DNA from 3 places in the Bacillus sp. FJAT-27231 genome. Region 2 is predicted to be linked to each of the others. Evidence: predicted binding sites of a transcription regulator. Region 2 holds the regulator's gene; each other region holds the start of a gene.
The links. The regulator Rex, encoded in region 2, represses fermentation and respiration genes when NADH is low (regulators of the CRP and FNR family bind a similar motif). The targets are predictions, from matches to a motif close to TTGTGAAATATTTCACAA.
Positions count from the first base shown of each region.

Region 1: AC623_RS05315 (cytochrome ubiquinol oxidase subunit I) is a predicted target of Rex. The motif match lies at 7,412-7,429, and genes of this name have one in related genera.
Region 3: qoxA (cytochrome aa3 quinol oxidase subunit II) is a predicted target of Rex. The motif match lies at 3,553-3,570, and genes of this name have one in related genera.

Region 1 covers NZ_LFZU01000001.1:1,118,133-1,129,056, reverse strand. The annotation lists gene def (peptide deformylase) at 1-401, shown strand, start outside; gene AC623_RS05345 (Cof-type HAD-IIB family hydrolase) at 527-1,297, opposite strand; gene AC623_RS05340 (hypothetical protein) at 1,874-2,062, shown strand; gene AC623_RS05335 (DNA-dependent RNA polymerase subunit epsilon) at 2,137-2,346, shown strand; gene rnjA (ribonuclease J1) at 2,350-4,017, shown strand; gene AC623_RS05325 (potassium channel family protein) at 4,196-4,858, opposite strand; gene AC623_RS05320 (cytochrome d ubiquinol oxidase subunit II) at 4,939-5,958, opposite strand; gene AC623_RS05315 (cytochrome ubiquinol oxidase subunit I) at 5,982-7,313, opposite strand; gene AC623_RS05310 (TlpA family protein disulfide reductase) at 7,473-7,931, opposite strand; gene ahpA (biofilm-specific peroxidase AhpA) at 8,022-8,564, opposite strand; gene AC623_RS05300 (N-acetyldiaminopimelate deacetylase) at 8,920-10,041, opposite strand; gene dapD (2,3,4,5-tetrahydropyridine-2,6-dicarboxylate N-acetyltransferase) at 10,117-10,827, opposite strand.
Region 2 covers NZ_LFZU01000001.1:293,163-304,086, reverse strand. The annotation lists gene AC623_RS01550 (nucleotidyltransferase domain-containing protein) at 281-988, opposite strand; gene groL (chaperonin GroEL) at 1,979-3,604, opposite strand; gene groES (co-chaperone GroES) at 3,659-3,946, opposite strand; gene AC623_RS01535 (CPBP family intramembrane glutamic endopeptidase) at 4,410-5,147, shown strand; gene AC623_RS01530 (YdiK family protein) at 5,178-5,378, shown strand; gene tatC (twin-arginine translocase subunit TatC) at 5,447-6,193, opposite strand; gene AC623_RS01520 (twin-arginine translocase TatA/TatE family subunit) at 6,211-6,390, opposite strand; gene AC623_RS01515 (redox-sensing transcriptional repressor Rex) at 6,440-7,099, opposite strand; gene AC623_RS01510 (ABC-F family ATP-binding cassette domain-containing protein) at 7,289-9,211, shown strand; gene tsaD (tRNA (adenosine(37)-N6)-threonylcarbamoyltransferase complex transferase subunit TsaD) at 9,491-10,510, opposite strand; gene rimI (ribosomal protein S18-alanine N-acetyltransferase) at 10,510-10,924, opposite strand, start outside.
Region 3 covers NZ_LFZU01000001.1:2,058,373-2,069,296, reverse strand. The annotation lists gene AC623_RS09655 (fatty acid desaturase) at 1-380, shown strand, start outside; gene AC623_RS09650 (sensor histidine kinase) at 541-1,671, shown strand; gene AC623_RS09645 (response regulator transcription factor) at 1,674-2,273, shown strand; gene AC623_RS09640 (small acid-soluble spore protein P) at 2,366-2,491, opposite strand; gene AC623_RS21745 (hypothetical protein) at 2,491-2,658, opposite strand; gene AC623_RS21450 (hypothetical protein) at 2,917-3,075, shown strand; gene qoxA (cytochrome aa3 quinol oxidase subunit II) at 3,628-4,554, shown strand; gene qoxB (cytochrome aa3 quinol oxidase subunit I) at 4,629-6,572, shown strand; gene qoxC (cytochrome aa3 quinol oxidase subunit III) at 6,576-7,172, shown strand; gene qoxD (cytochrome aa3 quinol oxidase subunit IV) at 7,174-7,455, shown strand; gene AC623_RS09610 (S-layer homology domain-containing protein) at 7,715-9,634, shown strand; gene AC623_RS09605 (formate--tetrahydrofolate ligase) at 9,750-10,924, shown strand, end outside.

The DNA of each region.
Region 1 (10,924 bases), 820 kb from region 2:
AATTCGGTTTACGGCCTGGTGTTGGACTAGCAGCTCCACAGATTGGCCTGACAAAACGCATCATCGCCATTCAAGTTCACGATGAACAGGGGAAACTGATCAGCCACGCTTTAATTAACCCCAAAATTGTAAGTCACTCTGTAGAAAAAGCTTACTTACTCTCTGGTGAAGGTTGTCTATCAGTAGATCGCGATGTTCCTGGATATGTGCACAGATATGCGAGAGTAACGATAAAAGCCATTGACCTTGAAGGAAAAGAAATAAAGCTTCGCTTAAAGGGAATGCCCGCTATTGTAGCTCAACATGAAATTGACCATTTAAATGGCGTTATGTTTTACGATCATATCGATTCGAAAAATCCTTTTTCAGTCGTTGAAGGCTCCGTGCCGATTGAACGTTAAAAGCCGAGCCTTCTCTGTGCCTGAATGTCAATAAACTGCTAAAACGACTAGCCGCAGGCCGTTGAACAACTAACGGCCTGCGGCTATGTTGTGATAAAGGGTTATGTTAGAGCTGGATCAGCGCTCTATAGAAGCTCTAGCTTTTTAAGAGCGAGGTAAATGCCGTCTTCTGCTACATCCGTTGTCACCATATCTGCTGCTTCCTTTACAGGCGGAAGCGCATTGCCCATAGCTACCCCAGTACCTACAAGCTTTAGCATTTCAATGTCGTTTAATCCGTCACCGAATGCATACACATCCTCCATTTTAAAATCAAGACGTTCCATCATTTTTTTTATTCCTTCTGCTTTCGATCCTCCTGCTGGAAGAATATCGAGAGAGTAAGGATGCCAACGAATAAACGTGAATTCAGGGAAACCCTTCCGATACCTTTCTTCCTCTGCTTCTTCACAGAAAATGAGCGTTTGGTATAAGTCATTTTCTTTATGAAAATCTGGGCTGATCCCCGGATAAGGAAATTTCAACGTGGAGAGACTTTCCTGTACATATGTATCATCAGGACGATTTGCTTTCATCATTTCTTCCGTCATATAAACAAGAGAATGCCCCTGCTCGCTTGCATATTGATTTAACCGGTCAAGTGAGTCAGCGGCCAGGGGATTCAAATAAATCACTTGATCTTCAAACACCACATATTGGCCATTAAAACTAACGAACGAATGAATATCAAGCTCCTTCCGCAACTCCTCAAACATAAACGGTGCTCGTCCAGTAGCGATCGCTGTGTAAACCCCTTTATCTCTTAACTGTTGAACCGCTTCCTTTGTCTTCGCCGGTAACTGTTTATCATGATCCAGCAAGGTTCCGTCTATATCAAAAAATACTATTTTTGTCACGCAAACAGCTCCTTGTCACATATTTTCCCCTCTCACGCTACCTTAACTCCTTATTAAAGTCAACGAACCGGTATCTTTGGAGTTTATTACCACTCCTAATCAATGACCATTCTACCCATACTAACGAATAGGTGACGGACGGCTTCCCATTTCTCTTTTTATTTAAACAAATGTATGTTAAAATAACCGTAAGGAGTGATCCACTATGTTAAAAAAGCTAAAAAAGAAGCTTGCCAAACAGTGGAGAGACATGCTCAGAAGAAAATCAATCGCATAATAAAGAATGGTGTAGCCCTTCCTTTATGAAGGGCTGTCTTTGTGTATAAATATGAAAATTATCGTCTATTCCTATCTAAAGCAGAAGCAGGAATATGAAAAACATGAAAAAAAACCAAACATTCTTTATAATAAAGAAAAGCGGAAGCGGCCTGATTAGCCCGATAGGAGGTTGGAGGGCTCAACAAGGAGTCGTCCTTTGACTCCGACAGAGAGACCGAAACCGCCGTACGGGCTGGCCGCTGCAGCTAGACAAGAAAAGCAGAGCCGACTGCCCTGCCCCGACAAGCATAAGACGAAATGGCGAAGTGGCGTTTTTCGGCCACACAGCCAGATCGGTTTATGACCTTGAGGGGCAAGGAGGCGGAGCTAGACACGAAAAGCGGAAGCGATTCGATGTCGACTTATCGCATAGAGGAGCCGGAACTAGCCGCTGGTCGTTGCAACGAAACACCAAAAGCAAAACAAACTGCCCAAATGTGGCACTAAAAACGAGAGGAGCTGCCCTAGAATCTTTCTAGGTGTGCAGTTTTGATATATTAATCGGACAAGGAGAGAACCAAATGATTTTTAAAGTGTATTATCAAGAAAACAGAAGTGAAGTAACGATACGTGAAAACACGAGAACCCTTTACACAGAAGCTGCTTCAGAACGGGAAGTGCGTCAGTCACTGAAAAACCGCCCTTATAATATCGAATACGTCCAAGCGATTGAAGGACCGTACCTAGCTTATGAACAACAGTCGCCAAATTACCGATTGGAGAAGCTTTAATTTATGAAAGCCGTTAAAAATGATCAAACAGCTGTTTTTGCCCTTGGCGGTTTGGGTGAAATCGGAAAAAACACCTATGCAGTACAATTTCAGGATGAGATCATTTTAATCGATGCCGGCATTAAATTCCCCGAAGACGAATTGCTTGGTATCGACTACGTCATTCCCGATTACACGTATTTAGAGAAAAACGTTGATAAAATCAAAGGATTATTTATTACCCATGGGCATGAAGACCATATCGGCGGTATTCCCTATCTACTTCGTCAAGTGAACGTTCCAATCTACGGTGGAAAATTGGCACTGGGCTTAATTAAGAACAAATTGGAAGAGCATGGTTTATTGCGTCAAACGAGGATGCATGAAATTCATGAAGATGATGTCATCAAATTTAGAAAAACATCGGTCACTTTCTTCCGTACAACGCACAGCATTCCAGATTCCTATGGCATTGTCGTGAAGACGCCTCCGGGAAACATTGTACACACGGGTGACTTTAAATTTGATTTTACACCGGTTGGAGAACCAGCTAACTTAACTAAAATGGCTGAAATCGGCAAGGAAGGCGTGCTTTGCCTCCTATCCGACAGTACAAATAGTGAAGTACCGAACTTTACAATGTCTGAACGCCGGGTCGGTGACAGCATTCAAGACATTTTCCGAAAAGTAGAAGGACGGATTATTTTCGCTACGTTTGCTTCTAACATTCATCGATTGCAGCAAGTGGTAGAAGCAGCTGTTGAAAATGGCCGAAAGGTAGCTGTATTTGGACGAAGCATGGAAGCCGCCATTAATATCGGACAAGACTTAGGCTACATTCGCTGTCCAAAAGATACCTTTGTTGATAACCAGCAGCTCAATCGACTGCCCGCTGATCAAGTAACCATTCTTTGTACAGGAAGTCAAGGAGAACCAATGGCTGCCCTATCTAGGATCGCTAACGGTACTCACCGGCAAATTCAAATTCAGCCAGGTGATACAGTTGTATTTTCATCTTCGCCTATTCCCGGCAACACAATCAGTGTAAACCGGACCATTAACGCGCTTTTCCGTGCAGGAGCTGATGTTATTCACGGTTCATTAAGCAATATTCATACATCCGGCCATGGAAGCCAAGAAGAACAAAAACTCATGCTGCGCTTAATCAAACCTAAGTTTTTCATGCCGATTCACGGAGAATACAGAATGCAGAAAATGCACGCTCAACTCGCTGTTGACTGCGACGTTCCTGAAGATCACTGCTTTATTATGGATAATGGAGAAGTGTTGGCTCTTAGCAAAGATTCCGCTCAGCTCGCTGGCAAAGTCCCTTCTGGTTCCGTCTATATTGATGGAAGCGGTATTGGCGATATCGGTAACATTGTTTTACGTGACCGTCGTATTCTATCCGAAGAAGGGCTCGTTATCGTTGTAGTGAGCATTAACATGGAAACCTATAAAGTAGAAGCAGGACCTGATATCATTTCACGAGGTTTCGTCTATATGCGTGAATCAGGCGATTTAATTTACGAGGCGCAAAGCATGTTAAACAAACATATCCATCGTATTCTCAGCCAAAAAACAACTCAATGGTCGGAGATTAAAAATGAAATCATCGACACTCTCGCTCCTTTCCTTTATGAGAAAACAAAGCGTCGCCCGATGATCCTTCCAATCATTATGGAAGTTTAATTCAATCATCTACTATTTAAGGCTGCCTCTTGCCATACACGAGAGGCAGCCTTTTTATTTCCCTATAAAAAAGATGCAGCACGCAGCTGCATCTTTAGGTTTCATCCGAGCTGAATAGCCGGAAGTTCTTTATAGGTAATATATTTATACAAATGGAACGATTATATCGATACTTCCATTAAGCATTCATTACTTTTTGTTCGAAACGGTTAATATCTGAGTCAGCACCGATGACGATCAAGATGTCTCCCTCGGCTATCTTTTCATCTGCTTGCGGAGACACAAAGATCTCTCTTCCTCTTTTAATCGCAACAATGTTAATACCATATCGTGCACGGATATCTAAATCGATTAATGAGTTTCCTGCCAACACTTTATTCGCTACAATTTCCATAATAGAATGCTCATCAGACAGCTCTAAGTAATCAAGTACATTATTAGAAATCATATTATGGGCAATTCTCCGTCCCATATCCCGCTCTGGATGGACAACGTGATCGGCTCCAATTTTTCTAAGTACTTTTTCGTGATAATCATTTTGCGCTTTTGCGGTAACCTTTTTCACACCAATTTCTTTTAACATTAACGTTGTTAAAATACTGGACTGAATATCATCACCAATTGCTACGATGACGTGATCAAAATTACGGATACCAAGACTTTTTAACACCGATTCATCCGTTGTATCAGCTACAACGGCATGTGAGGCAATAGCAGCAAATTCATTGACTCGGTCCTCATCCACATCGATCGCCATTACTTCCATTCCTTGCTCTGAAAGCGCCCGGCATATACTGCCGCCAAAACGACCGAGACCTATTACGACAAATTCTTTTTTCACGTACATTCCCCCACTAGTTCATCGAAGTTTCATTACCTGACCATTCTAACACAGAAGATAACGCTATACGATACCTATACTTATTGTTTTTTCCCTTTTACATAGTCCGCATCAAACAGGAATAGCTTCATCAGCAAGTAAAGGGATGGAATTAGCAGCAAGAGCCCTAGTATGAACACGATCACAAGCGCCATCGCCATTGTTTCGTTTGTGACACTCTCATGCAAGATAACATGCGGATATAAAATATAAGGCAAATGGGACGCACCATAACCAAAAAAAGCAAAGAAAAATTGCAGCATCACCATAATAAAAGCCGTCCCAAAATGTTTTCTTACATAAATTAAATACGATGCCATCATAAAGCAAACAAGAGACATAGCAAACATCCACCAATACCCACTAACAGCCTTTTGAAAATGCTCAGGGTTATGTTCCCGGAGGGACACAAACACGAGCAGACTCGCCAGGATGGTTGGAGGACTCCACAATAAAGCAAATTTACGAAGAATAGCTCTCGCTCCCCTATCATTTGCCCGATCTGCGTAGTAAGTTAAGAAAGTAGCGCTAATAAACAGAACAGACACGATAGACAGCGCGACTACACTCCAAGAATAAGGGCTTGTAAGCAGCTCTTTTGCCAAAAATGTCACCTTGTTGCCTTCCACGTTAAGAAATCCACCTTCAGAAATCGTCAAAGCAGTCGAAAGTGAGGCGGGAATCAATAAACCCGTCGCTCCGTATAAAAATAAGTAAACAATATTATTTTTCGAACCGTAATTGTTAAAGGCGTAGAAAGACCCGCGTATAGCCAGCAAAATGATCGCTATACTGCCAGGAATAAGCAGGGCCGTTCCGAAATAATAGGCCGTACTAGGAAAAAAGCCAACTATTCCGACAAAGAAAAAGACAAAAAAGACGTTTGTTACTTCCCAGACCGGCGATAAATATCTGGAGATTAAGTCATTAATTAAATGGTCTTTTTTCGTTATTTTCCCATAATAAGCGAAAAAGCCGGCACCGAAATCAATGGACGCAACGATTAGATAACCATATAAAAACGTCCAGAGAACTGTAATACCGAGAAGTTCTAAATTCATGCCTCTTATCCTCCTCTATTTATTCAAAGGTTTGGGAAACGTTTTTCCAGTTCGGCTTCTGCCGGCGTATTCTTAAACATACGAATTAATACGATGACACAAAGTACGCCAAGCACTAGATAAAGAAGAGCAAACAAAATAAACGTAAGCCCGACTCCGTCACCAGTAGTGGCCGCTTCCGATACTTTCATATACCCTCTCAATATCCATGGCTGACGTCCTACTTCCGCATAGATCCAACCGAATTCAATCGCAAGCATCGCAAGCGGGCCAGAAGCGGTAATCATCCATAGCAACGGTTTGTTTAACTCGTTAAACCGTTTAATTTTATCCATTAAAATATAAACACCTGAAACGGCGAGAACGAAGAAACCGATTGAAACCATCAGATCAAACATGTAATGAATCCATAATGGCGGACGCTCATCTTCTGGAAATTCATTTAATCCAATGACTTTCGTATCGAACGAGCTGCCAGCTAAAAAGCTTAAAAATCCCGGGAGACGAATTTCATTTTTTATTTCATTGTTTTCGTCAAGCGTACCGAACAAAATTAAATCGGCATTTTTTTCTGTCTCGAAATGCCATTCTGCAGCTGCCAGCTTCTCAGGCTGTTTTTCGGCCAAAAACTTAGCTGATATATCTCCAGCAACAGCAGTCAAGATAGAAAAAATAAAGGTACAAATCATCGTCAGCCGCAAAGCTTTTCTTTCATACTGACTGCGTTTTCCTTTCATAATAGCAAAAGCAGCGATGGCTGCCAGTACAGCAGCAGCAGTCATGTAAGACGTAGTTAATACGTGAAAGACTTTAGATGGAGTAGCAGGATTAAACATCGCAGCAATCGGATCAATATTAACCGCTTTTCCATTTTTCAATTCAAATCCTTGCGGCGTATTCATGAATGAGTTTACTGTCGTAATAAACAAAGCTGACGCAGAAGAGCCGATCATCACGGGAATTGTTAAAATCCAATGTGTCATACGGTTTTTAAACCGATCCCATGTGTACAAATAAATGCCAAGAAAGATCGCTTCAAAGAAAAAAGCGAATGTTTCCATAAATAAAGGCAAAGCAATGACCTGTCCAGCCACTTCCATGAAACTCGGCCAAAGGAGCGATAATTGAAGGCCAATAGCCGTTCCCGTTACAACGCCTACAGCGACTGTTATCGTGAAGCCCCGGGCCCAGCGCCGTGCTAACAATAAGTAATACGGATCATTTCTTTTAATCCCAATAAATTCAGCGATCGAAATCATGATCGGAACCCCTACACCAATCGTAGCGAAAATGATGTGAAATGCTAATGTCATTGAAGTCAACATCCGGCTGAGCATGACACTATCCAGTTCCATACAGAGCCCTCCTTATTTTTACATCTTCAGTTTATTTTTCCTATTCACTCTATTCTAAACGCTTGGCCCAAGGAAAAGTCCCTTTCTTGATGAAGATTTTGTGACTTTTTTCACAAACTCACTTAATAAAAAAACCAGCTCATTAGCTGGCTTCTTTTATTATTGGGCATTTTTCTCCATTTCATCTAACACGCGATTTACACGTTTTTCGAGCATTTTCATGCCGCTGCCTCCAGCTTGGAAATGACGAAGATTGCCATCTTTATCAAATACGTAATAAGCAGGAACATATTGATTTTCAAATGCTTCTGTTAATTTATGCTCGCTGTCTACGAAAATCGGCTGTGTAATTCCATGTTCTGCTGCCACTGACTTAATTTCTTCTAAATTAAGGTCATCTTCAGAACGAGGCATATGTACAGCTACGACATTAAGCTTGTCACTGTATTCATCACGGAATTCATTTACTTTTGGCATTGCTTCTTTACATAGATGACAGCTGACAGACCAAAAATGGATAAGTGTTGGCTTTTCTCCGACTAGCTCATCTTTCGTTACTTCACCGTTCAACCATTCAGTTGCACCTTGTAATTCTGGCATCGGTTCTCTAAGTTTCATTTGAATAGCCTCCTTGTTTCTAAAAAAGGCCTAACAAGTAAGTTAGGCCTCTAAATTTATTATGCTTAATGATGTCTCCGCAAAGAAAGATTACAGAGTTTTTTGGCCTGGCTTCCAGTTTGCAGGGCAAAGTCCGCCTGTTTGAAGCGCTTGAAGAACACGAAGAGTTTCATCTACATCACGGCCGATATTGTTGTGGTTTACTACTTGGTATTGAAGCTCGCCTTCTGGATTGATGATGAATAATCCGCGAAGTGCAACTCCTTCTTCTTCAATTAGTACGCCATATTCACGAGCTACAACATGGTTTGTGTCAGCAGCTAATGGATATTTAAGATCGCCAAGACCGTTGTCTTTGCGGTCAGTGTTGATCCATGCTAAGTGAGTGTGGATAGTATCTGTAGAAACGCCGATTACTTCTGCATCAAGATCTTCGAACTCATCATAACGATCAGATAAAGCAGTGATTTCTGTTGGACATACGAAAGTAAAGTCCATTGGGTAGAAGAATAATACTGTCCACTTGTCGTTTTTCATGTTTTCTTCAAGACTTACTTTTCCAAACTCCTTGTTAGCTAATACTGCTTCCATTTCAAAACGTGGAGCTTGTTTTCCTACCATGCGTTCTGCCATCGCTAAAATCCCTCCAAAATTAAAATTCATTATAAATGAGAAAGTAAAAGATTATTCTCAATTACTTCCCTGATCACATTATTATTATAATAGATACAAGCATTACCGTCAACAGTTGTTTATAATAATTTTAAAAAAGAAATTAATATAAACGTTTAGTTACCCTAACTTAAAAATGCCCTTTACTGTTATTCCCTGCTGTTCTTTTTTTAAACGCTATCATTTATATCCAGTGTAACATGATCTTTCCTGACAACCAAATAATAACTTCTACAGCTGCTCTGAAAGGAAAGAACTGTTCTAATTTTCCCAAAAGCGAGCAGCAGGTGAAATAAAAACGCTTACTTCCAGCCAGTTAAGAAAGTGTATGAAAATATCTCGTCAGCGCTTCAATGCCGACTGTAATCGCTTCTTCATTTGGATTTAGCTTAGCATGATGAAGACCATAATCAGAACCTACCCCAAGCCAAAACATTAACCCAGGGATTTCTTTTAGCATATAGCCAAAGTCTTCCCCCGTCATCGCTTCTTTGCAAATAACGAGCTGAATGTCTTCTTGCTGCTCCATAAAAGATATAAAACGCTCTGAAACAGCAGGATCATTATTTACTTGATAGTAATTGCAGCCATAATCAATGGCAGCCGTGCATTCAAAGCCGACTTCAATCCCTTTTACAAGCGCTTCAATACGCTTTTTCACTTTTAACATAGATTCTGCAGATAACGTCCGAATCGTTCCTTCAAGGCGAGCGGTTTCAGCGATAATGTTTTGAACCGTTCCCCCTGTTAGCTTGCCAATCGTGACAACTGCACTATCCAGCGGATTGGTGTTTCGAGATACAACCGTTTGCAGCTGAGTAATTAAATGAGCCGCCACAACAACCATATCCTTTGTCTCGTGAGGAAAAGCCGCATGGCCTCCTTTTCCTGTTAAGTCAATAAATAATTCGGAGGTGTTAGCAAACAACATGCCTTCTTTTGTGGCAATCGTTCCGGCTGGATACTCAGGAGCAATATGCAGTGCGTATATTTCATCCGGCAGCCACTCACTCATCTCTTTACTCTCTATCATCGGTTGTGCTCCGCCAGGCCCTTCTTCAGCCGGCTGAAAAATAAAAAGCAGATCGGGATCAATTTCATGATGAACAAAATGAGTTAGCACCCCTAAAGCGATGCTCATATGGACATCGTGTCCACAGGCATGCATGAAGCCTGGATGGGAGGATTGAAAATCAAGGCCTGTCTGTTCCTCAATCGGCAGTCCGTCCATATCAGCGCGATAGCCGATCGTACGCTGCCCTGTTTTGCCTTTTATTTTGACTAGAATGCCTGTTCTCCATGTTTTGACTTCTAAACGTTCCTGAGGAAGAGAACGCAAATATTCCAAAATATAGCTTTGTGTCTTATACTCGTTAAATCCAAGCTCAGGAATCTGATGAAGGTCTCTTCGGATACTTATAAACGGACTGTATTCCATTTTTTCCACTCGCTTTCTTTAAGAAAGAAGCACGGGCTGCAGCCCGTGCTTCTTTCGGTTTCTCTTCCATGCTGCTTACAGCTTGCGTAACTCCTGCATGATTTCTGTTTTTGACTTTGTCTTATCGTCAATTTGCTTAATCACTCTTGCTGGTGCCCCTACTGCTACTGAAAACGGCGGAATATCCTCTGTAACGATCGCACCTGCTGCTACGACAGATCCTTGTCCGATTCTTACCCCTTCTAATACGACAGCATTTGCACCAATTAATACATCATCTTCAAGAACAACCGGCTGTGCAGAAGGCGGCTCAATTACTCCTGCTAATACTGCGCCAGCGCCAACGTGGCAGTTTTTCCCTACTGTTGCACGTCCTCCGAGCACAGCGTTCATATCAATCATCGTTCCTTCGCCAATAACAGAACCAATGTTGATCGAAGCGCCCATCATGATGACAGCATTATCACCAATTTCTACTTGGTCACGAATAATTGCACCTGGCTCAATACGTGCCTTAATTCCTTTTAAATCAAGCAAAGGAATCGCTGAATTGCGGCGATCATTCTCTACAACATACTCTTCAATTTTGCCTTCGTTTTGTTTGATCGCTTCAGAAATTTCTGACCACTCGCCAAAGACAACACCTGAACGGCCTTCAATAAATGTTTTAGCAGAAGCGCCAAAATCAATTCCTTCAAGTTCACCTTTTACGTATACTTTAACTGGTGTTGATTTCGTGCTATTGCTAATAAAAGAAATAATTTCATGTGCATCCATCATTTTCATGCTATGTATTCCTCCCACTCTTCATCTATACTGCGAAACAGCTAAAAAACTTTACTTCGCATTTCTTCTTAATTTATCAGAGTAAAGAACATTTCTC
Region 2 (10,924 bases):
TTTATCGCATCTATTATAATAAAGTCTTTGTGATGGGGTTGCCTCTATTCATTATCAGCCAACTCACATTAAAAAGGAACACTACCCTCTAACTCATCTATCGGTTTGCCGCCCTAATATTTGGATAGAGGCAGGTTTTTATTGTTTCTTTTGTTATCTGCGATAATAACACATTCTTAAAAGTAGCAATATGCGTTAATAAATTTTGATAAAGTAAATATTCCCAACATGTAAAAAGAGCATTTACATTACTATTGCTTTTTCAGAAGTAATTTTTCGTCTACAAAAAGAATCCTTTATAACCAACAAAAAATTCTCCACCATAATTATCAAGTGTAGATTGAATGAATGAAATTAGTTCAGTTTTATCATTTGTATTCATATATATTTTTGTATATTTAACTAGTTTATTACACATGTCTTTATCATAGGATTTAAGGCTTCTAGCAGCCCACTTTCCTTCACCAACCCAATAGCCATCTGCCCTTAAAATCAGTTCAGTTAACCTATTTATTAACATATTTAAAATAAATAAACTTTCTTCAAATTCTTCTGAACATCTAAAGTCTGACAAAAAATCTGTAATTTGATACCTTACTTCATTTATTTTGTCCTCATCCCAACGTTGTGGACCCTGTTCATAAAGTATTTTCGCCTCTCTTTGGATTTTTTTTCCTTCACCTTGTTTATCCTCTACAAGTAGACCTTCGGCACACATTTTAATGATGGTGGGCATCCCTGTATTTCTTGCTATTTGAAATTCAAACTCTAGAGATAAAGCCGTATAAATAAATGCTTCTATTTTCCATCCAAGAAAGTGATAACATTCAAGTCTTGGTGTTTCTGTTTCATCAATTATAATTAAGTCGATATCAGATTCTGTTGTTAAATTTCCATAAACAGCACTTCCACCTATCCAGGCTATATCTGCCTCAGGATAGTGTGAAACGATAAACTGTTGAGCTATTCGCTTGATTGAGTCTCTCATATGAAACACCTCCCATACTAGGATATTCACCTAAATGATTAGTGTTCTAGAACGCGGGAGCTATTCTTGAGCATTTTTTTTCGCTCACTTCCATTTGCTTTGTAAGCGACGATATCCACCTTCTAACCCCTATATATTTAAGAAACTTCCAAACATTTACACAATGAATAAAGAGGGAATTGAATACATCAAAACAAACTCCCCATCTATTTATAGGTTTGAATTTGATAAAAATATTATCCATATCACAAAAACGTACTATAATTCGAAAAACATTACTAAGGAATATCAATTACTTCTGCCTAATAAAAATAATTCCAGACGAAAAATTGTGGTGGATGAATCGAACATCGAACTTTTTAGAAGACATAAGCAAGATTAAGAACAAATTATTACTCGTTTAGGTATTCCTTACAATGATGAGGGCTATGCCTTTGTCAATTTTAATCTCCACCCCGCAAAGTAGATGGCTAGATTAACAGAAAAGGGAAAATTTAATCCACAGCTTCCCCCTCACTCTCTACGCCGTTGCTCCTAATCATGGTTTGTCATTCGTGCAATAGGGGTTTAGGAACAGGATTACATGTTAATCCCACTTTTCTGCTTTTCAATCGCTTCTCGTTATTTAATATAATCTTTATCTAATGGGCCATCAGGTCATGCGCATCTTGTGGAGAGTTCTTTTCCGTATTCAGAAACACCGGGTCAAACTTGATATATTCACCCGGTTAACTAAATACTTATATGTTAAAAATAGTTGGAGAAATCACGATAGTAACTAGATGGAGAAAGATGCATCGAAGAAAAGTAACCTATTTATATAATGATGCCTTATCGATTATCAAAATAAATTAAGCACCCCATAAATTTTTATGGAGTGCTTTCTTAATTAAAATCACACGTTTTTAAAATTAATGTGATTTTCTAGATATACTAACACCTTTGGGGATGCTGTAACCATTGATAAATCAAACATTTATCAATTAAAGATTACATCATGCCGCCCATTCCGCCCATGTCAGGCATACCCATGCCGCCAGCGTTTTCTTCTGGCTTGTCAGCAACAACTGCTTCAGTTGTTAAGAACATAGAAGCAACAGATGCTGCGTTTTGAAGCGCGTAACGAGTTACTTTTGTTGGGTCAACGATACCCGTTTCGATCATGTTTACCCACTCGCCAGTTGCTGCGTTAAAGCCGATGCCGACTTCTTCGCGTTTTAAGCGATCCACAACGACAGATCCTTCAAGGCCTGCGTTGAACGCGATTTGGCGGATTGGCTCTTCAAGCGCACGAAGAACGATTTTCACACCCGTTGCTACGTCGCCTTCTGCTTCTACTGCTGATACTTTGTTGTATACGTTCACAAGGGCTGTACCACCACCAGAAACGATTCCTTCTTCAACCGCTGCACGAGTTGCGTTTAATGCATCTTCAATGCGAAGCTTGCGTTCTTTTAATTCTGTTTCTGTAGCCGCTCCAACTTTGATCACAGCTACACCGCCAGCTAATTTCGCTAAGCGCTCTTGTAATTTTTCACGGTCAAATTCAGAAGTAGTTTCTTCTAATTGAACACGGATTTGGTTTACGCGAGCTTCGATTTGAGCAGAGTCTCCTGCCCCTTCAACGATTGTTGTGTTTTCTTTAGAAACGACAACTTTTGCTGCGCGTCCAAGTTGAGTGATGTTCGCAGATTTAAGGTCAAGACCTAAATCTTCTGTGATCACTTCACCGCCAGTTAATACAGCAATGTCTTCAAGCATTGCTTTACGGCGGTCACCGAATCCAGGTGCTTTTACCGCTACAGCATTGAATGTACCGCGTAACTTGTTCACTACAAGTGTAGCCAAAGCTTCGCCTTCTACATCTTCAGCGATGAGTAAAAGAGGTCTGCTTTGTTGAACCACTTGCTCAAGTACAGGAAGTACTTCTTGAATGCTTGAGATTTTCTTATCTGTGATTAAGATATACGGATTGTCAAGAACGGCTTCCATTTTATCAGAATCCGTTACCATGTATGGAGAAGCGTAGCCGCGGTCGAATTGCATACCTTCTACCACGTCAAGCTCTGTTGTGAATCCTTTTGATTCTTCGATTGTGATAACGCCGTCGTTGCCTACGCGCTCCATTGCTTCAGCGATCAATTGGCCAACTTCTTCGTCAGCAGATGAAATCGCTGCAACTTGTGCGATTGACTCTTTGCCTTCGATTGGCTTAGAGATTTCTTTTAAAGCTTCCACAGCTGTTTGAACAGCAAGGTCCATCCCTTTACGTACGCCAACAGGGTTTGCGCCTGCTGTTACGTTTTTCAATCCTTCGCTGATCATCGCTTGTGCAAGAACAGTCGCCGTTGTTGTACCGTCACCTGCTACATCGTTTGTTTTGCTTGCTACTTCAGCAACAAGCTTTGCACCCATGTTTTCGAATGCATCTTCCAGTTCGATTTCTTTCGCGATCGTTACACCGTCATTTGTGATAAGCGGTGAACCGAATTTTTTCTCAAGAACCACGTTGCGTCCTTTAGGTCCAAGAGTTACTTTTACAGCATCCGCTAGTTGATCTACTCCGCGAAGCATCGCGCGGCGTGCTTCTTCGCTAAATTTGATCTCTTTAGCCATATGAAAAACCTCCCCAGTTATTTGAATTATTTTTAATCATTAAGTATTCGTTTATTATTCACCTGTTACAGCAAGGATGTCGCTTTCACGAAGGATTAATAATTCTCTGCCTTCGTATTTCACCTCTGTACCAGCATATTTAGAGAAAAGGATACGCTCGCCAACAGCTACTTCAAGAGCTACTCTTTCGCCGTTATCAAGCACACGGCCGCTGCCTACTGCTACAACTTTACCTTCTTGCGGCTTTTCTTTCGCTGAATCTGGCAGCACAATGCCGCTGGCTGTTTTTTCTTCTGATTCAACCAGCTCAATTATTACGCGATCACCTAGTGGTTTTAACAAGTGAAACAACCTCCTTGGAATATATGTAATATTTTTATTTATTAGCACTCTCAACTGAAGAGTGCTAACCCAATTAATATAATAAATAAAATGATTTTTTTTTGCAAGGGTGAAGTAATTTTTTTTACAAATCATTTTTCAAATGGAATAAAATACTGAAAATCGCTTCTGTTTGAATGATGAACTGTTTATTAGTAAAATACTCTTTGAGCCCTATGCATTATAAAAGATGGGTTCGCTAGCAATTTGGCGGCCCATATCATGATTGTCCATTGACCATAATGCTATACAATTAAAAAATGCACGCTTTCACTTTTAAGGTTATCTAGTTCCAGCGCCTAGCCGCTCGAGGTCATATGTTAATCCGGCTGTGCGGCTGAAAAACGCTGCTCCGCCAGCTCGACATATGCTTGTCGCGGCTGGACAGGCGCTTCCACTTTTATTATAAAGGAGCTCTTTTCATTTGAAGAAGACATATGGCTATATTCTAATTGTTTACATTTTAATGCAACTGACAGGCTTGGTGGCTCCTCTGCTTATATTTAAAGCGGGACTTGCCCTTGGCGGTGAACCGCAAACGCTGCAAAAGCTTATTCCCGGCTACTGGCTCGTCTTCAGCTTCATGGCTGCCCTGATTATTGTATTGCTTCTTTTACGGAAAGATGCTAGAAACAGCCGGCTTGAGCGAATGGCGCCGCTGCCAGCAGGACAATCTGCCTTTTGGGCCATTGCTGGTGTCTTTTTAGCTTTGTTCGGCCAGCGGATTGCAATTGCGATCGAAACCGCTTTAGGCATTGAAATGGGCTCTGAAAATACGGAGACCATCATTCACATTATTGAGCTTGTACCTCTTATGATGGTTGCTACAGCTATTTTTGGACCGATCCTAGAGGAAATCGTATTTAGAAAGATTATTTTCGGCAGCTTGTATGAAAAGTTCCCGTTTTGGGTGTCGGCTTTAATCAGTTCTGTTATTTTCGCCCTTGCCCATGCCGAACCCGAACATATTATTCTTTATTCATCAATGGGATTTACCTTTGCTTTTCTATATGTAAAAACAAAAAGACTGCTTGTTCCTATATTCGCCCATGTTGCCATGAATTCCTTGGTCGTTGTTGTACAATATTTTTATGCGGATGAATTAGAGCGGATGATGAAAGAAGCAGAACAAATACAAAGCTTTGCTACTTGGCTTTTCTAAGCTCACAGCTTTAGATTTTGGAGGAATTAGATGAAACAATCACCGTTAACGACTGGGATCCTCTACTTGATCCTTGGTGCGTTCTTTACTTATTTAGCGATTCAAGATGTGAACACGGGCGGATTTGGTTTTTTCACGTACTTGCTCATTCTGCTGGCAACGATGGACATTGGTTCTGGCATTCGCTTAATCTTTATGCACTTTCGCTTGAAAAGCAGCGAAAAAAAATAAGGCTGTTCCTTCAAAAGCTGACTTCCGCTCCTTGCGGAAGTTCGGCTCTTTTGTGGGACAGCCTTATTTCATTCTGTATTTCCTGCTTCTACTTCTGCCTGCAGTGTTTTTTTATAGCTGATTTTTGAAATCCAAATGCTAATTTCGTAGAGAATCACCAAAGGAATCATTACGATAATTTGCGATATTACATCCGGCGGTGTGATCACACCTGCTACCACAAGCAAGATAAAATACGCATAACGGCGGACTTGTGAAAGAAACATCGGTGTAATGATACCAAGCCTTGTTAAAAACATTGTGACCACTGGCAGCTGAAACAAAATGCCGAATGGAAGCGTAATTTGAAACAAAAACTGAAAATATTCGTTAATGCCAATAACCTGCTCAATGTGCAGGTTTCCAGATAGCTTCATCATGAAATGAATGATATACGGAAACAGCACGAAATAAGAGAAGGAAATCCCAGCGAGAAACAAGACAACCGATAACGGAATGTAGCTGAGTGTTACTTTTTTCTCTTTTTCCAGCAGCCCTGGACTAACGAAAGCCCATAACTGATAAAGAATCATTGGGCTAGTCAATATAAAAGCGATCACAAATGCCATTTGAAAATAAATCTTCAAAGGGTCTGTCACACGGAAAGCATTCATCGTTAATTCCTTTGCCTCGTCCGCATGCTGTAAATAACGGATAATCGGCTCAGCTAAGAACAAACCGGCAATCATAGCTAGGAACAAGAAAACGATTACTATAATGAGCCGTTTTCGCAATTCGCCGATGTGTTCATATATTGTCATGTCTTGTCGACTCATTGTCATTCATCCTAACCTTACTGAGGGTCTTTCTTATCCTCTGGTTTATCGTCGTCTTCTGCCAGCCCTTTTGTCGCATTCTTAAACTCTTTTAGCGTATCGCCTGCTGCGCGTCCAAGCTCGGGAAGTTTTTTCGGTCCAAAAATCAATATGGCTGCTCCGGCAATTAAAATGATACTACCTACACTTAATCCCATTTATGCAGCACCTCCTTTTCTTCATCATAACCGATTTTTCGGCATAATTCTATTCTGACTTTTCTTCTGAAGCTTCCGGATAATTCTTTAAAAAATAGACTAAGGATTGCAATTCAACCGCTAGATCAATATGATGTACCCGAAGCGTCGGCGGGACATTTAATCTTGCGGGTGTAAAGTTCAATATTCCTTTAATATTACAGTCAACAAGACGGTCTGTAATGCCTTGTGCTGCCGTTGCCGGAACCGTTAAAATGGCTACAGGCACTTCTTTTGAACCCAGCGTCTCTTCTAGATCATCCATATGATAAATCGGGACATCTCCAATCACCGAGCCTACTTTTCCCTCGTCTACATCGAACGCGATCTGAATCTTCGTATTATTATTTTTCATAAAATTATAATTCAAGAAAGCGGTACCTAAATTCCCTACTCCAATAAGAGCCACGTTTGTTACCTCATCTTGATCAAGCGTTTTACGAAAAAACGACAGTAAATAACTGACATTATAGCCGTAGCCTTTTTTGCCAAGTGCGCCAAAGTAAGAAAAGTCACGACGAATCGTTGCTGAATCCACTTTAACCGCTTCACTTAATTCTGCAGATGAAACCCGCTGTTTACCAGAAGAATGCAGGTTTTGGATAAATCGATAATACAAAGGCAGACGCTTGGCCGTCGCCTGTGGAATCTTTAATGAATCATGGTTCATGTCTATACCCCCAGCGCTTGCTGCTCCATTCTTTAACCTTTTGATTCAATCACTTCTTCCATCATACAATATTTTGCACGGCTTGTCTTTGAACTTTATGATCCTTTCTATCATCCATAAAGGTGAAAGAGAATTGCCCATGCCTATAGAATCAGCTACACTAATAAGTAGAAAATTGAGGTGAGAAGAATGATTTTACTGCAGGTGCAACAGCTTACGAAATACTTTGGAGCAGAAATGGTCTTATCCAATATTAAACTTGAAGTCCAAACAAGAGATCGGATTGCCCTCGTTGGCAGAAACGGGGCAGGAAAATCGACTCTTTTAAAAATAATTGCTGGTATTCTTTCCTATGATTCCGGAAATATCTTAAAACCCAAAGACGTAACGATCGGTTACCTTGCCCAAAATACCGGGCTTGAATCGGACTTATCGATTATGGATGAAATGCTTTCGGTCTTTTCACATTTGCGCACTATGGAGAAACAGCTGCGCCGCTTAGAAGAACAGATGGCGGATCCTAATGTATATGAGGATGCGACCCAGTACGAACGGGTTACAAAAGAATACGATTTGCTGCAAAATGAATTTAAGGAATCTGGCGGCTATCAGTTTGAAGCAGATATCCGTTCTATTCTGCATGGCCTAAACTTTAGCGACTTCGATTACGAAACAAAAATTTCCACTTTAAGCGGCGGCCAAAAAACGCGACTGGCTCTCGGAAAGCTTTTATTAACAAAACCAGATATTCTTATTCTGGACGAGCCGACGAACCATTTAGACATTGATACGCTTTCTTGGCTTGAACAATATTTGCAAGGCTACAGCGGAGCGATTTTAATAGTGTCCCATGACCGTTATTTTCTTGATAAAGTCGTGAATCAGGTATATGAGATTTCCCGGCAGCACATTAAAAAGTTCCATGGAAACTATAGTCAGTACTTAACAAAAAAAGCAGAACAATATGAACGTGACATGAAATTGTTTGAAAAACAGCAAGAGCAAGTAGCCAAGCTGGAAGACTTCATTCAACGCAATATTGCCCGGGCCTCCACAACAAAACGAGCCCAAAGCCGACGCAAGCAGCTTGAGCGCATGGAACGGATAGACCGGCCCGATGGTGACGAAAAATCTGCTAATATCATGTTTCAAATTGAAAAACAAAGTGGCAATGAAGTATTGAAAGTAAATAATTTAGCGATTGGCTATGACAAAGAAGTAATCGCCAAAAATCTTAATCTATACCTCCAACGAGAAGAAAGCACGGCACTAGTCGGTCCAAACGGGGCAGGAAAATCGACGTTTCTTAAAACCATTGTCGATAAATTGCCGTTATTAGCCGGAAATTTTTCTCTCGGAGCAAATGTGTCTATTGGATATTATGACCAGGAACAAGCGAATTTAACGTCTAATAAAACGGTGTTAAATGAATTGTGGGATGATTACCCATCTAGTGATGAAAAAGAAATCCGGACGATTCTTGGCAACTTCCTATTCTCGGGCGATGATGTCCTAAAGCCTGTCCATGCGTTAAGTGGCGGAGAAAAAGCACGATTGGCCCTTGCTAAGCTAATGATGCAGAAATCTAATTTCCTTGTTCTAGATGAGCCAACGAACCATTTGGATCTAGACAGCAAAGAGGTGTTGGAAAATGCGCTGATCGATTATCCCGGTACCCTTTTATTCGTTTCTCATGACCGCTACTTCATTAATCGCATCGCTTCAAAAGTAATTGAAATGTCCAGTAGCGGCATGACGGAATATCTTGGCGATTATGACTACTATGTCGCTAAAAAACAAGAACAAAAAGAGCTGGCCGAACTTGAAAAAACTGCTTTGCCAAAGGTAGAAGAAACAACACCAGCCGATTCGTCTAACTATTACAGCGACAAGGAACAAAAGAAAAAAGAACGGCAGAAGCGCCGGCGTATTGAGGAAATAGAAGAACGAATTGAAAGTCTGGAGTTGGAAGTAGAGGAAGCAGAAGACCTGCTTTGCCAGCCGGAAGTTTTTCAAGACCATGAAAAGTCTTTAGAGCTTCAGCAAAGGGTGGAATCTTGTCAATCAGAAATTGAGAAACTTATGCAGGAGTGGGAAACTCTTCATGAATAGAACAGAAATAATAAGAATAAGTTATTTTTTTCACTTTTTATACACAGAGTTATACACAAAATAACATGCTTATTTTTGGGGTTCTAATTTACTTTTACACACTATCCACAAAATTAATTGGACTTGTCCACAAAACACACAGATTTTCATCGACAGAAATAAAGTTTTTTCCACAACATAATTAACTTATTCACAAACTATCCACAGTTTGTGAACAAAACAAAGGACTGGTCCCTCACAAGAGACCAGTCCTTTTGAATTTTTGTTAGCGATTCACTTTTATGATTGTTCAATATCCAATCCTGGATAACCATTCATAGCCAAATCCTCAAATTTTCCCTGTTCGTATAAAATTGTGCCCGCCGCTGCAATCATCGCTGCATTGTCTGTACAAAGGCTTAACGGCGGAATGATCAATTCAATATCCTTTAATTCAGCAAACTGATCCTCTAGAGCTTTTCTAAGCCCTCGATTAGCTGCCACACCCCCAGCTAATAACACCTGCTTAACCTGATATTCCTTCGCTGCTTTGATTGTTTTTGCCGTGAGCACCTCAATCACGCTTTGCTGGAAGCTAGCCGCTACATCTTCTGGCTTCAATTCTTGATTTCGTTGCTCGGCATTGTGGAGAGTGTTGATAACGGCTGACTTTAAGCCGCTAAAACTAAAATCATACGACCCCTCTTCAAGCCATGCACGAGGAAGATCAATCGTCGGCTCTCCTTCAGTTGCAAGCCGGTCAATGTGAGGACCGCCGGGATAAGGCAAATTTAATGTGCGTGCTACCTTATCATATGCTTCTCCTGCTGCGTCATCACGTGTTTCCCCAATGACTTCAAAGCTACCGTGTTCTTTCATCAGCACAAGCTCTGTATGGCCGCCAGAGACGACAAGCGCCAGCAATGGAAAAGCAAACTCTTTGATCAAGCGATTAGCATATATATGGCCAGCAATATGATGAACACCGATAAGTGGCAGCTGATGAGCAAAGGCTAACGCTTTTGCTGCATTGACTCCCACTAAAAGAGCTCCAACGAGGCCGGGTCCTTTCGTCACGGCAATAGCATCAAGATCATCAAAAGTCATATTCGCTTGTTGTAAAGTGTCTTCAAGCACTAACGTAATTTGTTCTACGTGATGGCGGGAGGCAATCTCAGGGACAACTCCACCGAATCGTTTATGGCTTTCAATTTGTGAAGAAACAACGTTAGCGACGATTTCCCGGCCATTCTTAATAATAGCGGCTGCCGTTTCATCACAGCTTGTTTCTAACCCTAATATATAGATATCTTTTTTCATCATAACCTCACCCACATTACTAATGCATCCTCTTGATTATCGGAATAATAATTTTTTCTGATTCCACCTGGTTGGAATCCTAATTTTTTGTACAAATTTTGAGCAGGCTCGTTGCTCACCCGTACTTCTAATGACATAATGGAGGCTCCTCTCTTTCTAGCCGCATTCATAACGGCAACGAGTAATTCCTCACCTAATCCTCGGCCTCGATACTCCGGCAGAATGGCAATATTGGTGATCTGTGATTCATCCAGTACAAGCCACATGCCACAGTAACCTACTAACTTCCCTTCATATTCAGCTACATGGTAAATCGCAAAATAATTATTGTTCAGTTCATTAAAGAAAGATTGCTTTGTCCACGGTGTAGTAAAGCTGCTCTTTTCAACTTCATATACTTCATTTACATCATGA
Region 3 (10,924 bases), 1.8 Mb from region 2:
GTTCAGCCGGCGTTTGGCTCTTTTACGTACAGCATACATTTGAAGACTCTTATTTCAAAGAGGATGAACAATGGAATTACGTGAAAGCAGCTGTGGAAGGCAGCTCTTTTTACAAGCTGCCGAAGCCTTTACAATGGTTAACTGGGAATATCGGCTTTCACCATGTTCACCATTTAAGCCCGCGCGTGCCTAATTATCAGTTAGAAGCAGCTCATAATCATACGCCTCCTTTGCAAAATGTACCGACGATCACATTAGCAACCAGCTTAAGCTCCCTTAAATTCCGTTTATGGGATGAGCAGAGTGAAAGGTTTGTTACGTTCCGGACAGCAAAGGAATTAGCTGCTCGCAGTAAAGAAAAAAGAGCCTTGCAAATTTAACTAAAAAAGAGGAAGAAAACCATGTTTTCACTCATTGTCTGAAAAAATCAGATTGGGTGAAAGCATGGTTTTTCAACAGGGAAAGGATTCACGAGCTATTTGAATTCCTTTATACTAAAAAAGACAGATTTACTTTTACCATAAAAATGAGGTTTTGATTATGCAAAGAAGGTACAAGACCTTTCAAAAAGGTTCCGGCATTTCTCCTTATATATGGAGCGTACTTAGTTTATTGCCTTTTTATTTTATTTTCCAGTATTCTTCTACGATTGGAATCGTGATCGGCATTACGCTTACTATTTTGTTTTTCATTGCTTACCGCTTGGCCTTTCTGTCTAAAAAGTGGCCAGTCTACTTATGGACGTGTATTCTGATCGGTATATCCATTACGATGACGATCTTGTTCCAGTTTGTTTATTTTGCTTTTTATATCGCTTATTACAACGGCAACATAAAAAATCGCATTGCATTTATTACCCTTTATATCATCCACTTAATTGGCACGATTGTTTCTTTTAACTACCATCTCGTTCTTCAAAGTCAGCTGTTCATTAAGCAGCTTCCCTTTATTATCATCGTTTGGATCAGCGTCATCTTGCTGCCATTTAATATTTATAATCGAAAAAAACAAGAGCAGTTAGAGGAACAGTTAAAAGATGCAAATGACCGTATTTCTGAGCTTGTCAAAATGGAAGAGCGCCAAAGAATTGCGCGCGACCTTCATGACACATTAGGACAGCGACTATCTTTAATTGGGTTGAAGAGCGATTTAGCAGGAAGGCTGATTGCGAAAGATCCGGAGCAGGCGAGAAATGAATTGAAGGATGTACAGCAAACAGCCCGAACGGCCTTAAACGAAGTGAGAAAGATGGTTTCTTCTATGCGCGGCATTCGCTTGAAGGATGAAATTGTCCTTGTAAAGCAAATCCTCCAGGCGGCGCAAATTGAGTTTGTTGGTGAGGAAGACCCGAGGTTGGCAAATGTTTCCTTGTTTTTGGAGAATATCTTAAGTATGAGTTTAAAGGAAGCCGTCACAAATGTAGTGAAACATAGTCATGCCACCAAATGTGAAGTGAAAATGGAGCAAACCGAAAAAGATATCCGCATCACTGTAAAAGACAACGGAGAGGGGCTTGCAGTTGATCAAGCATTTGAAACGGGAAATGGTCTTTTAGGGATGAAAGAGCGACTGGAATTTGTTAATGGCTATTTAGATATTCATTCAGATCATGGCACCACCCTCATTATTACCGTACCAAATGATGTAAAACAAAGGGAGAAGGAGAGATGAACATGATTCGAATTGTCATTGCAGAGGACCAGAGGATGCTTCTTGGGGCATTGGGCTCTCTTCTTAGCCTTGAGGAGGATATTGAAGTAGTGGGCAAGGCAGCAAATGGCGAAGAAGCGATTGCTCTCGTTCAACAATTGAAGCCAGATATATGCGTTATGGACATTGAAATGCCGGGAAAAAGCGGATTGGAGGCAGCTGAAGAATTAAAAGGGCTCGGCTGCAAAGTCATCATATTGACAACCTTTGCCCGTACCGGTTATTTTCAGCGGGCCTTAAAAGCGAAAGTAAGTGGCTATTTGCTAAAAGACAGCCCCAGTGAAGAATTGGCTAATTCTATTCGCAGCATTATGGCTGGAAGGCGGATTTACGCACCTGAATTAATGGATGATTTTTATGGGGAGGAAAATCCTTTAACAGAGCGGGAAAAAGAAGTGCTCGCACTCGTAGCTAAAGGGAAAAACACAAAAGAAATTGCCGATGAGCTTCAAATCAAAAACGGGACAGTCAGAAATTACATTTCCACAATCTTTGATAAGCTTCATGTGAAAAATCGGATTGAAGCCATTTCTCAGTCTAGAGAAAAAGGATGGTTCAAATAAATAGAAGAAAAAATACCTCCATACCTTGCTATCAAGATAATAGCGGCATGGAGGCACTTTCATTGCTTAAAATCATTCAAAACAACGAACGGTTACATGTCATGTCCGCTGTTTTGATTTTGCCTAGAGTGATTCTTGTTTTTTACCTTGTGAGACCCACTAAGCGGCTTGGGCTGTCCGGATTGCTGCATTTTTGTTTTTGAAGGATTTCTTCCCATCATACGCCTCCAAGTGTCACATCGGGATTATCTGCTGTGTTCTCAGTTGAGAAGCGCTTTTCTTCTGCTTCAGAGTAAGTCATTCGGTACGGGAAACGCTCAGCGTGCTGCGCAACAGAATCTTTGCCTTGTTGAACAAAACGTTTCGACTTGTTACTTTTTCCCATGATCATCCCTCCGAAGTGCGTATTGCACAGAGCTCGCTGTGCTGTTTTTAGTTTGTCTCAATAGAACGTTTCTATAAAGTGAATAAATGGATAGGGAACCGATTGAACAAATATAAATGTTTTAAGGTATATTTCTGCAAATACCGGTTATTATAATAAGGCAAGGAACGAAAACTCCAATGGGGTGATGGCTTTGGGCACAGATCGTACTAACCCAGAAACGGGATTTTCAATAATCACATCATACAAATGAGGTGTTTGTCGAAGATTAAGTACAGGCTGTACAAACCATTCGTCTCTCTTGCACATAAAAGCGGTACGCCAACTGGCGTACCGCTTTTCATTGAAGAATTTGGCAAAATCGTAGCAATGATTTCGTTAACACTTACCATTAATATTAGAAAACGGAAAGTTTAAAGAGCAAGGAAGTGGTCCTTGCTTCAACCTGTCAAGCTACATTTCACGCTTGCAGGGGGAAAGTAGATAGTCTTGCCAGCTTTAAAAACAAGTATACAGAGAGCACGATAGAAAAGTTTGAAAAATTTGTGACTGCTTTATTGATCGGATACCTTTTAGTATCCTCTTCTTTACCAAAAAACTTTAATAAAATACAATATAAAAAGGATTCTCCGCGTATTCTCTTTAATAGTAAGGCATCCCCTTTTGTTGTTTGCTATTTCAAAATATTTTATTCTCTTATCCTTTACTTTACTGCCAATATTCTGCTTTTTTTCACAACCTATTACAAAATAACCTTAAACTCCCTTTTATTCCATGATAACAATGAACAGTTTGTGACATTGCGTAATATCAATTGTATTTTTATATCAATGGTACTAAGATAAAAATTGATATAAGAAATAGAGAAACGTATGTTGAACTCACTAATAACTTTTGTGAAATAGTTAACAATATGTTCACAATTTGTAGTTCTACGGTTCTTTGAAACTTGGAGAAAGGGGTTACGTTATGAAATTCAAATGGCCTGTTTTATCTGTACTTTTTGTTATTGCTACTGTGCTTGCCGGTTGCGATAATCGATTATTGGTCCTCGACCCTAAAGGACCTCAAGCTGCGACACAAGCCAAAGACATTATGTTATCCATTGGAATTATGTCCTTTATTGTCATTGCTGTTTTCGCGCTATTAGCATTTATGCTAACCAAATATCGTGCTTCCAAACAACCGAAGGATTATGAACCACCACATATCGAAGGAAATGCGATTGTCGAAGCGATTTGTGTGGGGATTCCAATTTTAATTGTTGCTTACCTTTCCTTTGTATCTGTTCAAAGTAACTATAAAGTGGAGGCACGTCCTGAAGGATATGGAGATAAAGAGCCATTAGTAGTTTATGCTTCATCCTCTAACTGGAAGTGGCATTTCAGTTATCCGGAGGAAGGAATCGAGACAGTTAACTACCTGTATATACCTACAGACCGGCCGCTTGAATTTAAACTTTATTCTTACGGACCAATCACTAGCTTCTGGATTCCGCAGCTTGGAGGACAAAAATATGCCATGAGTGATATGGTGACCACGCTGCACTTAGCGGCTGACGAACCTGGGGAATACATGGGCCGAAATGCAAACTTTAGCGGTAAAGGATTTGCTGAAAATACATTTGATGTTACAGCAATGCCTCAAGATGAATTTGATGATTGGGTAAAAGAAGTTAAGAAAACAGCTAAGCCTCTTACTGAAGAGAAATTTAATGATTTACTAGAGCCAGGACACCTTGGAAAATCTACTTACACTGGAACTCACTTAGATTTTTCACCAGCTCCAGAGGGTCATCACCATGGATCATCTGATGAGTCTGAGAAGTCCAATGAACATTCAGAGCATGACAGCATGGATGGTATGCATTCTGAACATGAAAGCATGCAACATTAAGATTAGTAATCATTCAATCAATTAAACAAGCCTTATACGATAAGCAATTTATTCCTGAAAGGAGTCACAAAAGTATGGATTTCTTTGATCGATTTGCCATACCGCATGCAAGTCCTGCGATTTATGCCTCAATGGTTGCCATTGTTCTTACAAGCGTTGCGATCGTTGCCGGCTTAACGTATTTCAAAAAATGGGGATATTTATGGCGTGAATGGTTAACAACAGTAGACCATAAACGGATCGGTATTATGTATCTGCTTTCTGCTTTGTTAATGTTATTCCGCGGCGGCGTCGATGCGATCATGATGCGCGCCCAGCTTGCTACTCCTGAAAGCAAGCTGCTGGATGCCCAGCACTATAATGAAATATTCACAACACATGGGGTTGTAATGATCCTCTTTATGGCAATGCCATTCATTATCGGTTTTATGAACTTTGTTGTACCATTACAGATTGGTGCTCGTGACGTAGCGTTTCCGCGTTTGAACGCTTTAAGCTTCTGGTTATTCTTTATGGGGGCGATGTTATTTAACATCTCTTTCGTTGTCGGGGGTTCTCCTGATGCAGGCTGGACTTCTTATTTCCCTCTGGCAGGCAATGAATTTAGTGAATCTGTCGGAACGAACTACTATATGATCGCGATCCAGATTGCTGGTATCGGGACATTGATGACAGGGATTAACTTTATGACGACCATTCTTAAAATGAGAGCACCTGGCATGACATTAATGAAAATGCCAATGTTTACATGGTCTTCTCTTATTACGAATGCGATTATTATCTTTGCTTTCCCTGTATTAACCGTGTTGCTTGCAATGGGAACAATGGACCGTCTATTCGGAACACAATTCTTTACAACTGAAAACGGCGGGATGGATATGCTTTGGGCGAACTTCTTCTGGGTATGGGGACATCCTGAAGTATACATCTTGATTCTGCCAGCTTTCGGTATTTATAGTCAGGTTATTTCAACCTTTGCCCGCCGTAATCTATACGGCTACAAATCAATGGTTTGGTCAATGGTTATTATCTCCCTTCTTTCATTTTTAGTTTGGGTTCACCACTTCTTTACAATGGGTCAGGGAGCACTAGCCAACAGTATTTTCTCGATTACAACGATGGCGATTGCCGTTCCAACTGGTGTGAAAATCTTCAACTGGCTGCTTACACTTTGGAAAGGGAAAATCGTTATTACGACTCCGATGCTTTATTCAATGCTTTTCATTCCGCTTTTCACAATTGGCGGGGTGACTGGGGTAATGCTTGGAATGTCAGCTGCGGACTATCAGTATCATAATACAATGTTCTTAGTGGCTCACTTCCATATGGTTATTATTCCTGGTGTTGTCTTTGCGATGCTTGCAGGCCTCACTTACTATTGGCCAAAAATGTTCGGTTTCATGCTGAACGAGCGAATTGGAAAATTGACAGCGTGGATTATTGCTATTAGTACTCTTGTTGCGTTTATGCCAATGTTCTTCACTGGCTTGGACGGACAAGCACGCCGTATGTACACTTATTCAGAAGCAACTGGCTTTGGGCTATTAAATATGATCTCCTTTGTTGGTGCACTAGGACTTGCAGCAGGCTTTGTATTACTTGTTTATAATGTTTACTACAGTACGCGTTACGCTTCAAGAGACATCAGTGCCGATCCTTGGGATGCACGTACACTTGAATGGGCAACTCATACTCCAGTTCCATCCTATAACTTTGCGGTTGAGCCGCAAGTGAACTCAGAGGAACCATTATGGGATGCTAAGAAAAACGGACATGAGTTATTCAAAGGCGAATACAAAGAAATTCATATGCCAAATAATAGCGGAGTGCCATTTATCATGAGCTCGATCTTCTTTGTATGGGGATTCTCATTTGTATTCTCTCTATGGATTCCGTTAATCCTTGCAACAATCGGTATTTTTGCTTGCATGACTCACCGTTCATTTGAAAAAGATCACGGACATCACATTTCAGTTAAAGAAATTGAAGAAACTGAAGAAAAATTGCGAGGTGCTTAATCAATGAAAATAGATCACTCGCTTCCTCTCGAATATAGTACAGAAGAAAATCGGTTAAAAATTTTAGGCTTTTGGATTTTCCTAGGTGCCGAAATCATGCTATTTGCCACGCTTTTCGCCGGTTACTTTACATTGGCAAATCGTACAGGCAACGGCCCTACTGGAGCAGAGATTTTTGAAATCACTCCAGTATTGATTGAGACATTCTTGCTTTTAGCAAGTAGTTTTACTATCGGCCTTGGCATTCACGCAATGCGTCTTGGCAATAAAAAAGCGATGTTAACATTTTTCGCGGTAACGTTAATTTTAGGTCTAGGATTCTTAGGAGTCGAAATTTACGATTTTGTCGTTTATGTACATGAAGGGGCAGCTATACAAACTAGTGCATTTACCTCTATGCTATTAACAACATTGGGAACACATGGAGCGCACGTTACAGTCGGTTTCTTCTGGGGATTATTTATCATCCTGCAAGTTAGAAAGCGCGGGTTGACACCAGAAACAGCTAATAAATCTTTCATCTTCTCTCTTTACTGGCACTTCCTAGATGTAGTCTGGATCTTCATCTTCAGCTTCATCTACATGAAAGGAATGATGTAATATGAGAGAATTATTCCCGGCAAAACAAGTAATGGGCTTTGTATTTTCATTGGTATTGACTGCAGTGGCTCTCTTGGTTTATTTCTTAGACATGTCTTTTGCTACCGGAATGACGATTCTTCTTATCACAGCATTCGTACAAGCAGGTCTTCAGCTCGTTGTATTTATGCATGCTGGTGAAACGAAGGATAAAGGAGCCATTTATACAAACATTTATTACGGATTAATTATTGCTCTTGTTACTATATTTGGAACATTGTTAACTATGGTTTGGGATATGTAGCAAAAGCGTAAAAAAAAGAGTGCCTATGTAGGCACTCTTTTTAAATTGTAGACAGGAAAGCGTTTGTCAACAACCTCAAAGGAGTGCCATTATAGGCACTCCTTTTAATTTAAGCTAGTATTTTGACATAAACCCTGTTTTTCCGTTACGTTAATTAATTGTCAGTTGGACCATTCTATATTACTATTAAATTGAAATTAATTTACTGTATTAGGAGAATGGAGGAAATAAGATGGGGGAGAAAAGAAGGGGGAAACGAGTGGCTCCAATTTTGCTAGCTGCAACTATTGGCACAGCCGGAGCTTTTATGCCAGCGCCTGTTAACATTCAAGTTCAGGCACAGGAAATAGCAAAGAAAAATATGGAAGTAGCGGTTGAAGAGAAAGCACATTTATTTATGTCTGCTGTGATAGAAGAGAAGTGGGAAGAAGCTTACTCCTTACTTAATGACAATTTAAAAAAGTATGTTTCACAAGAACAGCTTCCTGCTATTTGGAAGGCCAAAATAGCTCCCTTTGGAAAGTTAGGAAAACAGCTAACGATAAAAACAACCGTCAACAGTGTACATACGAGCGTTGCTATGACCTACGAGGGTTCCGCGTTTCCAATGGATGTAACTATTCACTTTGACAAAGCAGGGAATATTGATGATTTTTATATTCCTTTTTTTTATACGCCTCCAAGTCAGTATCAAAAGCCAGCTTATGAAAAAGCGGAAAACTATAAGGAACGTGCTGTCACGATTGGAAAAGGAGAATTTGCACTCCCTGGCACACTGACAGTTCCAACAGGCAAGGGGCCGTTCCCGGCGATCGTCCTCGTCCACGGTTCAGGGACGAATGATCAAGATGAATCACTTAATTCAACGAAAGCTTTTCGTGATTTAGCAGTAGGATTAGCCAACAAAGGGATTGCTGTCTTACGCTATGAAAAAGTGACGAGAGAACACCACATTAAAATAGGTATGAGACCGAAGCTGAGCATCCAAGAGGAAACTGTAGACGATGCCGTGCGGGCGGTTCAGCTGTTACATGGTCTTCCAGAGATTAGCAAGCAAATTTACGTACTTGGCCACAGCCAGGGAGGATACGCTCTGCCGCGGATTTTAGAAGCTGATCTTCATCATCAGATCAAAGGAGGAATTATCGTTGCAGGACCAAGCCGCAAATTTCAGGATTTGATGCTTTGGCAACAGCGTGAAACATTAAAAAGAGCGGAAAAACAACAAGTATCTCCTCAAGAGCTTGAAGCACTCAAAGCAAACCTTGCCTTTTGGGAACAGCAAATTGCTTTAATTAACAACCCGGCTTATTCAAAAGATCATCTTCCAAAAGAGTTCCAATTAGGCGATCCGTATTGGTGGTTTGAACTTCGAGATTATATCCCAACAGAATTAGCGGCCCGCCAAAACGTTCCCCTTTTTATTATGCAAGGCCAGAAGGACCTGCAAGTGCCACCTTCGGAATTAACGAACTGGCAGAATGCCCTAGCAAAGCGAGATAATGTTTGTTATAAAACATATCCTGATTTGATTCATTTGCTCGTCAACTACAAAGGAGAACCAAATTTCTCGGAATACAATATCCCGGCTAATGTACCTGAAGAGTTCATTCATGATATCGCCAATTGGGTGAAAGATGGACAGCCTTCTTTATCCTTCTCGGACGTAAAGGCTGATTTTTGGGCATATAAAGAAATTAACTTTATGGTTAACAAAGGGTACATCAGCGGTTATGTAGATGGCACATTCCGTCCTAATCAACCGATCACTAGAGGTCAAGCAGCTAAAATACTCGCCCAGATATTGGAGTTTAATAAAAATAAAGAAACTAATCAAACCGCGTTCCAAGACGTAACTGCACAAAATGAATTTCTTCCTTATATTCGTTTTTTACATGAAAAAGGAATTATGACAGGCTACAAAGATGGTACATTCCGCCCGAATGAACTTCTGACTAGAGCCCAAATGGCAAGTATAGTGGCAACAGCCTTTCACTTAAAGGGACAGCCGGCAAAGCCATTTAGTGATGTGAGAAAAGATCATTGGGCTGCTAAATCGATTGATGCTCTCGCGGCAAACGGGATTGCACTCGGTAATTTAAACGGCACATTTGGGCCTGATCAACAAGTCACTCGTACCCAAGCAGCTGCTTTTTTATATCGAGCTTCCACCAAGTAAACTTCTGTTCTTTTTTTATTTTTTCAGACTATAATAAATGAAAAAGAAAGCAGGGAAAAATGTGACAAATATTCAAACCCCGTTAACAGATTTAGAAATAGCAAAGAAAGCTCAAATGCGTCCAATCAAGGAAATTGCCGAGACTGCAGGCATCCCTGAAGAGGCAGTTGAACAATACGGAAAGTATAAAGCTAAGATCGATGTGTCTGCACTGCCTAAAAAGCTAGCAGATGGAAAAGTGGTGTTAGTAACGGCGATTAGTCCGACGCCAGCAGGAGAAGGCAAATCAACCGTAACGGTTGGACTAGCTGACGCTTTATCTCAAAGGGGAGAAAAGACGATGGTGGCATTGCGTGAGCCTTCTCTCGGACCTGTAATGGGCATGAAAGGCGGGGCAACCGGCGGCGGTTACGCACAAGTGCTGCCGATGGAAGAAATTAATCTTCATTTTAACGGGGATCTCCATGCCATCACAGCGGCGAACAATGCCCTTAGCGCCTTGATCGACAATCACCTCCATCAAGGGAACCAGCTGCAAATCGATCCTCGCAGAATTACATGGAAACGGGTACTTGATCTGAATGATCGTGCCTTACGCAACATTACAATCGGATTAGGAGGGCCCGCTCACGGCATACCGCGTGAAGATGGTTTTGATATTACGGTTGCCTCTGAAATCATGGCGGTTCTTTGTTTGTCAGCCAATTTAAGAGACTTAAAAGAGCGGCTAGGACGAATTGTCATCGGCTATACATACGGAAAAGAGCCGGTGACAGTGCGGGATTTAGGAGTAGAAGGGGCGTTAACGGTCCTGCTCAAAGAGGCGTTGAAGCCGAATCTTGTCCAAACGATCGAAGGCACACCAGCTCTTATCCACGGCGGCCCTTTTGCTAATATTGCTCATGGCTGTAATTCTATTATGGCGACCAATACAGCACGCCAGCTTGCTGATATCGTTGTGACAGAAGCCGGATTTGGCGCAGATTTGGGTGCTGAAAAATTTATGCACATTAAAGCGCGACAAGGTCATTTTTCACCGGATGCCGTTGTCATTGTAGCGACAGTACGAGCGCTTAAAATGCATGGAGGTGTTCCAAAGCAGCATTTAAAAGAAGAAAATAAGAGCGCAGTACGAGCAGGAATACCAAATTTAGAAAAGCACATTGATACGATTCGCCGTTTCGGAATAGAACCGGTTATTGCGGTAAATCGTTTTATCTCTGACACGCTGGAAGAAATTAACGAAATTCTTCACTGGTGTCAAGCGCACGGTGTGGCAGCGGCTGTAAC